2 regions of the Corynebacterium lactis RW2-5 genome follow, and region 1 is predicted to be linked to the other one. Evidence: predicted binding sites of a transcription regulator. Region 1 holds the regulator's gene; the other holds the start of a gene.
What was found. The regulator LexA, encoded in region 1, represses DNA repair genes until DNA is damaged. The targets are predictions, from matches to a motif close to CGAACANNTGTTCG.
Positions count from the first base shown of each region.

Region 2: CLAC_RS08930 (HNH endonuclease signature motif containing protein) is a predicted target of LexA. The motif match lies at 2,014-2,027, and genes of this name have one in related genera.

Region 1 covers NZ_CP006841.1:1,250,106-1,254,976, forward strand. Annotated here, with positions in the region: gene CLAC_RS05470 (1-phosphofructokinase family hexose kinase) at 1-436, opposite strand, end outside; gene CLAC_RS05475 (DeoR/GlpR family DNA-binding transcription regulator) at 433-1,212, opposite strand; gene lexA (transcriptional repressor LexA) at 1,426-2,133, opposite strand; gene nrdR (transcriptional regulator NrdR) at 3,077-3,547, shown strand; gene hrpA (ATP-dependent RNA helicase HrpA) at 3,612-4,871, opposite strand, start outside.
Region 2 covers NZ_CP006841.1:2,040,847-2,045,717, reverse strand. Annotated here, with positions in the region: gene prfB (peptide chain release factor 2) at 1-629, shown strand, start outside; gene CLAC_RS08930 (HNH endonuclease signature motif containing protein) at 626-1,930, opposite strand; gene ftsE (cell division ATP-binding protein FtsE) at 2,254-2,943, shown strand; gene ftsX (permease-like cell division protein FtsX) at 3,003-3,905, shown strand; gene ppk2 (polyphosphate kinase 2) at 3,980-4,871, shown strand, end outside.

The sequences.
Region 1 (4,871 bases):
AGAAATCGCGAGGAACGCCCGGCGGCAGTGACCCTGCGAAAATAACCCAGGAGGCTTTCTTGGCGTGATGCAGCAGCTTTTCTAGGACACGACGGCGATGCGCCTTCGTTAACGTCATACCAGGAGAGTTGAGTTTTGTGGTTGTACCGTCTGCTTCTGCGAGTGTGAGGTTTACACGCGCCTCATTCATTGTGTTGATTGCCTCATGAGGAATACCAGAGACCTCGAGTAGACGGGTGAACTTACCGTGCTCGGCCGCAGGGTAGAGAGCGAGTGTCTCTTCTCCTGCAAAGTGGACGGCCTTAGAAACATTAATTCCCTTGCCGCCGGCGATATCTTCCGACATGGGCAAGCGGAAAACTCCGCCCCGAACCAGTTCAGTATCGAGGCGTGCGAGACGGTCGATTGAGGGGTTGACCGTGAGCGTGAGAATCATGAGGCGACCATGACCTCGACGCCATGATCTTTCAGGTCAGCAACGAACTGTTCAGGAGCAGACTCGTCAGTAATAACCACGTCAATATCCTCGAGAGAGGCAAAACTGACGAGGAAGTCTCGGCCAAGCTTTGTCGAGTCAGCCATTACTACCACTTTGCGTGCGTTGGTAATCATTGCGCGTTTTACAGCAGCTTCCTGAGGATCTGCAGTGGATAAGCCGTGATCAATCGTGAGCGCATTAGAACCGATGAAAGCCACATCTGCGCGCATCACGGCAAGGGTACGTAGAGCAGCGTCCCCGACGACTGCTTGAGTAATCACTCGGACTTGCCCGCCAAGCAGTTGAAGTTCAATCCGATTGGACGCAGCAAGCGTCATTGCGTTCGGTAAGGAGTTGGTCACGACAGTCCAACGGCGACTATCAGGGGAGTGGACCATCAAATCGGCTAGGGCCTCAGTGGTAGTGCCTGCATCGAGGAATACACCGCCACCGTCTTCTGGCAGACATTCTGCGGCAAGCCGGGCGATGGACAATTTTGCGTCCTTCTGCGCATTTTTACGCGCGGCGACAGTGAATTCCACCGTCTGGAAGGAACGGGTGGCGACAGCACCACCATGTACTCGGTGAACTGCACCTTCAGCATCTAGCTGAGCAAGATCTCGGCGGATTGTCTCCGCTGTAACGTCGAACGCCTCTGCCAAATCGGCTACGGTGACTCGACCTTCCACCGCAGTCAGCGATGCAATCTTCCTACGTCGTTCCTCTGCATACATAGCGACGCCTCCAAAAATAGCTACAGCTAGAATTATGCCCGTTTTGTGTGGTTACGGGCAAAGAAATGTTGTTTTTAGGGGTGGGATACAGCAGGCAATACGCGGATTCGGAAGGCTCGTCTGGGGGTGGGCAAGCGCGCCTACTTGGATGCCGACGTCAGACGACACGATGTGGGGCCCGTTTAACTCGAGAACTTTGGGTCCGGAGCGTAATCAGAGACTGCGTAGAACGCTTACGACCTTGCCCAGGATCCGAGCGCGCTCTGCAGGGAGGGGATCGAATGCCCTATTGTGTGGCATTAGCCATTTTCCGGCAGCGTCTTCATGCCACTCTTTCACAGTTGCTTCGTCTTCGAAGAGAGCAGCGACAAAATCACCTTGCTCCACGACATTCTGGGAGCGGACAACAACCCAATCTCCATCGAGGATTCCCGCGTCAATCATCGAATCACCGACAACCTTCAGGAGGTAGAGCTGGCCGCTGCCGGTAATTTCCATAGGGAGGGCCATGTGGGCCTCGACGTGTTGTTCGGCGAGGATCGGATTTCCTGCCGCGATCTGTCCCACAATAGGAACGTAAATCGGTTCGGGCATATCCTCTGGAAGCTCAGGGGTCCCTGAGTCCTGCTGGGGCTTTGGTCCGGGCTTCACTGGAGTGAAGCTACCTGCGGAAGACTTAGAGTCGCGTACGTTCACGGCGCGCGGCTTGTGGGGGTCGCGTCGGAGGAAACCTTTCTTCTCCAGCTCCTTTAACTGGTAAGCAACCGATGACGTGGAGTTGAGGCCAACGGCATCTCCGATTTCTCGAATGCTTGGCGGATAACCGCGCAAAACGACGGCATCAGAAATAACATCGAGAATTCGGCGCTGCCGCTCAGTAAGGGTTTTCAGGCTTCCCTTTTTCTTAGGAGTCATGGTCATATCCCCTCAATTTCGATTAATCGGGCGGTGTGGGTGGGCGTTCGAACCTCAATAAAAGAATGGTAGCGAGCAGCCCTTCGTGTGCATGCGTTCGAAAATTAGTTTACCCCAAAGCGTTCGAAAGTTCCCGTACGTGGGGGAGATCTCTTAAGATTTTCGAACCCGATGGATGGGGTTGGGCTGAGTGACCTGCGTTTCAACCAATATATTCGAAAATAATTACGCCCGTCGCTGGACATCTTTCGAACATGGTGTTATAAATCGAACATAGCATGCAATCGAACAGCTGTTTGTATCTAGTGTTATTTTCGAAAAATCAGCCCGGAAGTCACCCTAGAGTTCAGAGCGTCCTTGATTCCTGGGCAAGCGTATGTCGGGGGTCTGTTGAAGGGACTCGAATCCTAAACACCGCACAGTGCTTAGGGGCTTTAGAAGATTTACAACGAACCGGCCAGAAAGGGGCACCAACTTATGTCGATCGAAACGCTTAATGCTCTAGATTCCAGCACCAATTCGCACGTTGCTTTCGCGTCGGTTGACACGCCAGTTAAGTTCATTGGTCCGCGCAGCAGCCCTCGCACTGTCGTGTGGGGCGAAAGGTCTATGAAATCTCAGCGTAGGACTTCTGTTGCGGAGGACCGGAGGAAACCAGCTCGTCGTACAGCAATTCAGTGTCGGGTCGCTAGATCCAGTTTTGATCGCTCCCGTCCGGATAAGACTGAAATGTCCTACGGGCGCCCCGGTGTTGCAGTTAGTCGCGCTACTTCGCAGGTTCCGGCGATGGTTCCCGACGGCAGGTTGTCTAAGGCGCTCGTTGGTTGGACTATTGTGCTTGGCACTGGTTTTGGTCTGTTTGGCTCCATGCTTGCGAATTCGGGTGAGTCTTTGAATCAACCTCCAGCTCCAGCATTTGCTTCATACTCGACGCAGTAGACTAGATGCCGTGCATTGCCAGTTTTGCCACCATGAACAGACTCGTGTCCTTGACTCACGCCTGATTGACAATGGAATGGGGATTCGCAGGAGGCGGGAGTGTTTGAACTGTCATCGGCGTTTTTCAACTATCGAACGGTCACAATTGATGGTGGTTAAACGGGACGGGGTTCCAGAGGAATTTGACCGGGAAAAGGTCATTCGTGGTGTCCGTCGTGCCTGTCAGGGACGTGAAGTCTCTGAATCTCAATTGAAAAAACTCGCGCAAAAGGTCGAAGAGCGTTTGCGGGAAAAAGGTACTCCTCGCATCGATTCGAACGATATCGGCCTTGCAATTCTGGAGCCACTGCGTGAGCTCGATGAGGTTGGTTATCTGCGATTTGCGTCGGTCTACAAATCCTTCACCTCAGCCGATGACTTCGCTCGCGAAATTGCGAGCTTACGCAGAGAAATTAGTGCAGAGGAACCGCCGGCGGGATAGCCCAAAATACGGGCTTTCCGTCAGCCGACCGGTAGAGTGGGGCAGCACTGCATTGCGCCACTTTTTATCGCAACTTGTCTATCTTCTTCTTAATTCGGGTTAGGGAGACAGTCTGTGCAGTTCCGAGACGCTGCGCGAATAGGCTTACGCGTAGTTCTTGAATGAGCCACTGTATCTCTCGGACTTCGGTTGAGTTCATCTTTGCCTTTGGTAATTTTTTCAACTTTTCTTCGAGATATACTCGCGCCTCCGTGACTTCGTCTTCGCGATCAGCATCGCGATCCGGCGAAACGTTCATCTCCTCAAGCCTGATTTGCATTGCTTCGAGATACCGCGGGAGGTGGCGTAAATGCGTCCACCCATGTTTAGCTACCGCGCCCTTGGGCAACATGAAGTCTAATTGGCGCCTCATGTCATCGATTGCATCGCCGTCCCAGCGCTCTAGTTGCTGCTCAACTGTGACGAAAGCTGGCATTGCCTTAGCGATACCGACAACCAATTGCCGCACCCCCGAAGCGACGCTGCCTTGCACTGCGTCGGTCAAAACACGGAATTCGTCCGGGTCTCGGACAGGGCCTCCATGCTCCATCATCAGGTCGCGAACGACTGTGATTCGGCAATCTTCGACTAGCCCAGCTGCGCCACCATGCGGCCACGCATCGATACCGACGCGTTGCTGGAGAGGCAAACCCTTAACCATTTGGGAAACGTTTACGGCGCATTCTCGCAGCAGCATGGTGAGGTTCGTAGTCACTAGCGTCGACTCGGCTTGAGCCTTGGTTGGGACTACCTCAACCGAAACGCCATCGGCAGTCGCAATCAAAGTCGGATACATTGTGACGGTTTGGCCATCGACAGTGCTACGAACCGTCTCCGACACCGTGCCTAGATTTTCGTTAGTCCACTTCTTGACGACCTCGTGTGCTGCCGCCTGCCCACGTTTTGATACTGCAGTCGTAACAGCTTTAGCATGCTTTTGCTGCAACACTGCTAGCTCGCGCGACTGGTCGATGACATCACCGTGACGATTAACTACGGCAAAGTTGAAACGAAGATGAGGAGGTAGCTTCGAAGGCTCGAAGTCATCGCCATTGATTCCTGAGCCACCCAGGGTACGCAGGCTATCTGCGAAGACATCTGCAAATCGCCCCGAGTATGGGGTCATCCGTGCCAGCGCCAGCCGCGCAAAATCGGGTGCTGGGACTACAGACTTGCGCAGGGTTTTCGGCAGAGTCCGTATAAGTGCTTCTGCAAGTTCGGTGCGCAGTCCGGGAATAAGCCAATCGAAACCTTCCTCCTTTAATCCTGCGAGCAACGGGACAGG
Region 2 (4,871 bases), 790 kb from region 1:
AGGTCTACGACACTTCCTACGCTGAGGAAGCTGGTATTAAGTCGGCGACCTTCGTCGTGCATGGCGAATATATGTACGGCACGCTCTCCGTCGAGCAGGGAGCCCATAGGCTTGTCCGTATCAGTCCCTTCGACAACCAGGGTCGCCGCCAGACGTCGTTTGCTGAGGTTGAGGTGCTGCCGGTGGTCGAGGAGACCGACCATATCGATATCCCGGAGACGGACATCCGCGTCGATGTGTACCGTTCCTCGGGGCCTGGCGGACAGTCTGTGAACACCACGGACTCCGCCGTGCGCCTGACGCATATCCCGACGGGAATTGTGGTGACCTGTCAGAATGAGAAGTCGCAGCATCAGAACAAGGCTTCGGCCATGCGGGTGTTGCAGGCGAAGCTGTTGGAGCGCAAGCGCCAGGAAGAGCGCGCCGAGCTCGATGCGCTGGGCGCCGGAGGTAATGCTTCGTGGGGTAACCAGATGCGTTCCTACGTGCTGCACCCCTACCAGATGGTCAAGGATCTTCGCACCGAGTTCGAGGTCAACAACCCGCAAGCGGTTTTGGACGGCGACATTGACGGCTTCCTCGAAGCGGGCATTCGTTGGCGAATGGCAGAGCAGCAGGCTGAGAGCTAGAAACCGCATTCTGCTCTCGCCTGTTCTACTAGAACTCTGGACTCATGTAGTAGTTCATGACGGCGTTGGTTGTATTCGCGGAGGGTCTGCCCCTTTCTAACTCTGCGTATCTCGTAGGAATATCTTCCGTGTCCGGCCATTGGTCCGCTTTCCTGACTTACCAGGGTGGTTCCGGATTTTGTCGATGTCCAGTACTCCGTGCCGTCTATCTCGCGAGCGACATTCCAGAGTCCCGAAGTTTTCAGGTTGTGGTGCTTCCTGCATAAACAGTGAAGGTTGTGGGTGCTGGAAGCGCCGCCACTTTCGGGGTCTTCGTGGTTGTAGGGTTCGATATGGTCGAGGTCGCATTTTGTGGCCTCAACCTCGCAGCCAGGAAACCTGCACGTCCCGTCGCGACCTTGCACGAAGGTCCGCTGCCGCTCGGAGGGCGTGTATCCTTCCACGGTCTCGTCCGCCATCAGACGCACGCTGGAGACCCTGTCGAGCCATGAGGCTGTTGCGATGCGGTTGATCCATCCGAGACCGCCGATCCACGCTTTCTGCGGCTTCTCTTCTGTGAGAGGGCAGTAGAGATTTAACGTGGCAGTGACCTCCACAGTGCCGTGCATCAGATGGGTCAGCGCTTCAACTTTGGTGCAATCCTGGTCAGCCGCGATTTCGTCGAGGATGAGCTCGAACTCGTGAGCGCGCTCTGGCGCTAGTTCCATGTAGACCTCCGTTAGCGCATCTCCACTGCTGAAACCGATGTGCTCGCCAATTTTTTCGGTGGCGGCTGTGGTAATGGCCGGTACGGAGTCGCCCGGGATATCGCGAGGGCGCAGCAAGGGGGCGAACTCCTCGATAACGTTTTGCAAGAAATGGTGCAGACTGCGCACGCCGCGAAGGACCTCATTGTTCCTTCTGGGAGATACGAATTCGAGGAGCCGCTGCTCAATCTCCGCCACAGTATCCGCGTTCTGAAGTGGTAAAACCGCGTCCGCGATAGTCCTCATATGGAGGAAAGGGAGGTGGGCACGTTGCGTAAGCAGCTGGCACAGTTTCGGCATCCGGTTCAACTGGATGCCGATATCGACGTATTGCATCGCGCGTGCCCGAGACATTCCCAGCGCGGCAGAGACATGGGAAACATGATCCTCGACATCTTCCGTGGGTGAGGACGGAGCGCATGCTAGTGCAAGTTCAAGCTCGACACGATTGCGCTGTATCCCTAGTTTTGCTGGAGCTTCCTCCGATAGCTCGTGATGAAAACGTGGCGCCGAGTCCGCCAGCGTGTCCTCGTAGGTAATGGTTTTGTGCCTCATCGGCTCCCCCCGGTGGCTGTTGGCCTTGGTGTCCGAAAATTCCCAAATCTCTCGTTGATCTGACTTCCGCTTTTTATTATAGTCGAAAAGAAATTCGATTCAAGGGGGTGGGGTGAGAGGTTTTCTCCAGGGCGTAGCTTCATGCTTTAGTGTGTTAATACTGGGAAATCTGGTGCTCCGGAGTGTTGTTGGGGTGAGGTTTGCGCCGGCCAAAGAGGAATGGATATTCGATAAAGCAAGGGGCTGGTAGGGCTTTGTATAAAATATGAGAGAAGTGCAAACCGGTGTGACTTAAGTGATGGCTGTGGATACAGTGTCTTACTGTGATCACATTCGACGGTGTAACCAAGTCTTATTCGACATCTACTCGCCCGGCGCTCAATGACGTCTCGGTCCAAATCGACAAGGGCGAGTTCGTGTTCCTTATCGGACCTTCGGGCTCAGGTAAGTCGACATTCCTGCGGCTGATGGTTCGTGAGGAAAAGGCGGACTCCGGAAAACTGATCGTTGCGGGACAGGACCTCACGAAGATTCCGCAACGGAGCATTCCGAAGCTCAGGCAGAAAATTGGCTACGTGTTCCAGGACTTCCGCCTACTGCCGAAGAAGACCGTCTATGAGAATGTCGCTTTCGCGCTGCAGGTTATCGGTAAGAGCAAGGCAAAAATCGATAAGGCCGTGCCGGAGACGCTGGAAATGGTCGGGCTCGAGGGTAAGGCGAATCGCTATCCGCACGAGCTCTCGGGCGGTGAGCAGCAGCGTGTCGCTATCGCACGTGCCTTCGTCAACCGCCCGCTGATTCTGCTTGCCGACGAGCCCACGGGCAATCTCGATCCGGAAACCTCTAGCGACATCATGTTGCTGCTGGACCGCATCAATCGAATGGGAACGACCGTAGTTATGTCGACGCACGACAATGATGCTGTCGACGCGATGCGCAGGCGAGTCCTGGTGCTGGAGCTGGGGCGCTTAGTGCGAGATGACGCGACGGGCATCTACGGCCTGGGCCGTTAAGAATCCTCATCGAAGACTAATCGAGAACAATTGAGACTTTGCGAAAGGCACTGTAGAAAATGAAGACTCGCTTTGTGGTTGGTGAGGCGTTTTCCTCTTTGGGGCGAAACGTGACTATGACAATCGCGATGATTATCACCACCGCGATTTCTCTGGCACTACTAGCTTCCGGAATTTTGGTCACAGAACTGACCAATCGTACAAAGGACATGTATCTCGACCGGGTTGAGGTGCAGATTGAACTTAGTGAAGAAATTTCCGCGAGTGATGCGGCTTGTACTTCTCCGGGTTGTGCAGAAATTGTCGACAAGTTGGAGCAGGAAAGTGGAGTGGAGTCGGTCACTTACCGAAACCGACAGCAAAACTTCGATCACTTCGTCGCGATGTTCAAGGACACTGACCCGGCGCTAGTGCAGAACGCCACGCCGGAGTCGCTGCCGGCCGTCGTGATGGTGCGCCTGAGCGACCCGACGGATGTTAGTCCGCTCGATGTGGTTCGGGACCTTCCGCAGGTTGACCATGTCACTGATCAGAAGGAAGACGTCGGAAACACCGCGCGCAACCTGGACGCGGTGCGAAACGCCACTTTCCTGATCGCGGCGGTCCAGGCTCTCGCCGCGGTATTCCTGATCGCGAATATGGTGCAGATCGCGGCATTTTCTAGGCGCAAAGAAGTCGAGATTATGCGTATGGTCGGCGCTAGTCGCTGGTTTACCCAGGCGCCTTTCGTACTTGAGGCTGTCATCGCGTCCCTGGTCGGCGGACTGCTGGCGGTAGGCGCGCTGTTCGCAGGCAAGGCGACGGTCGTCGACCCTGCGCTCGAGGGGCTGTACAAGGCTCAGCTGATTGCTCCGGTGACCAGTGGCGACATTGCGGTCGTAGCACCAATTGTGATTCTAATTGGCATGGTCTTCGCCGGATTGGTCGCACAAATTACTCTTCGGTTCTACTCCAAGAACTAACGTGGCCCGGGGAAGGGGTAAGTCACAGGTTTTGTGTTTCGAACTGGGTGGACCAAAAAGTTAGGATTGAAAGCATGAAGAATGATGATGTCCAGCGCCCACCGAAACTCAACAAGAAGGCCTACGAAAAGGAGTTGAAGAAACTCCAGGCAGAACTCGTCGAGATGCAGCAGTGGGTTGTTGAGACTGGCGCCCGCGTTGTCATCATCATGGAGGGGCGCGATGCGGCCGGTAAGGGATCGGCCATTAAGCGCATTACACAGTACCTGAACCCACGCACCTGCCGCGTCGAGGCGCTGCCGGCGCCGACCAGCCGTGAGAAGGGGCAGTGGTACTTCCAGCGCTACGTCGAGAAGCTTCCCACCGCTGGCGAAATCGTCATTTTCGATCGCTCTTGGTACAACCGTGCCGGTGTTGAGCGCGTAATGGGCTTCTGCACCTCACAGGAGTACCGCCGATTCCTGCACCAGGCCCCAATTTTCGAGCGCCTCCTGGTCGAAGACGGCATTATCCTGCGCAAGTACTGGTTCTCCGTCTCGGATGAGGAGCAGGTGGCGCGCTTCACCTCTCGCCGTGAAGATCCGCTACGTCGCTGGAAGCTCTCGCCGATGGATCTCGAATCCATTACCCGCTGGGAGGACTACTCCCGTGCAAAGGATGAGATGTTCATCCACACCGACATTCCGTCGGCTCCGTGGTTCACGGTCGAGTCTGAGGACAAGAAGCGTTCTCGTATCAACGTCATCAACCACTTGCTGACCACCATTCCCTACGAGCGCATCGAGCGTGAGGTTCCGGAGATTCCGGCTCGTCCAGAGTCCGAGGGCACCTACGAGCGTCCGCCGCGCACCGAGTTCCGCTACGTCCCGGATGTTGCTGCGAAGCTTGAAGAAAAGAAATCCAAGGCTACTAAATCCTCCAAGTCCTCCAAGTCCTCCAAGTCCGCTAAGGGCACCAAGAAGTCGA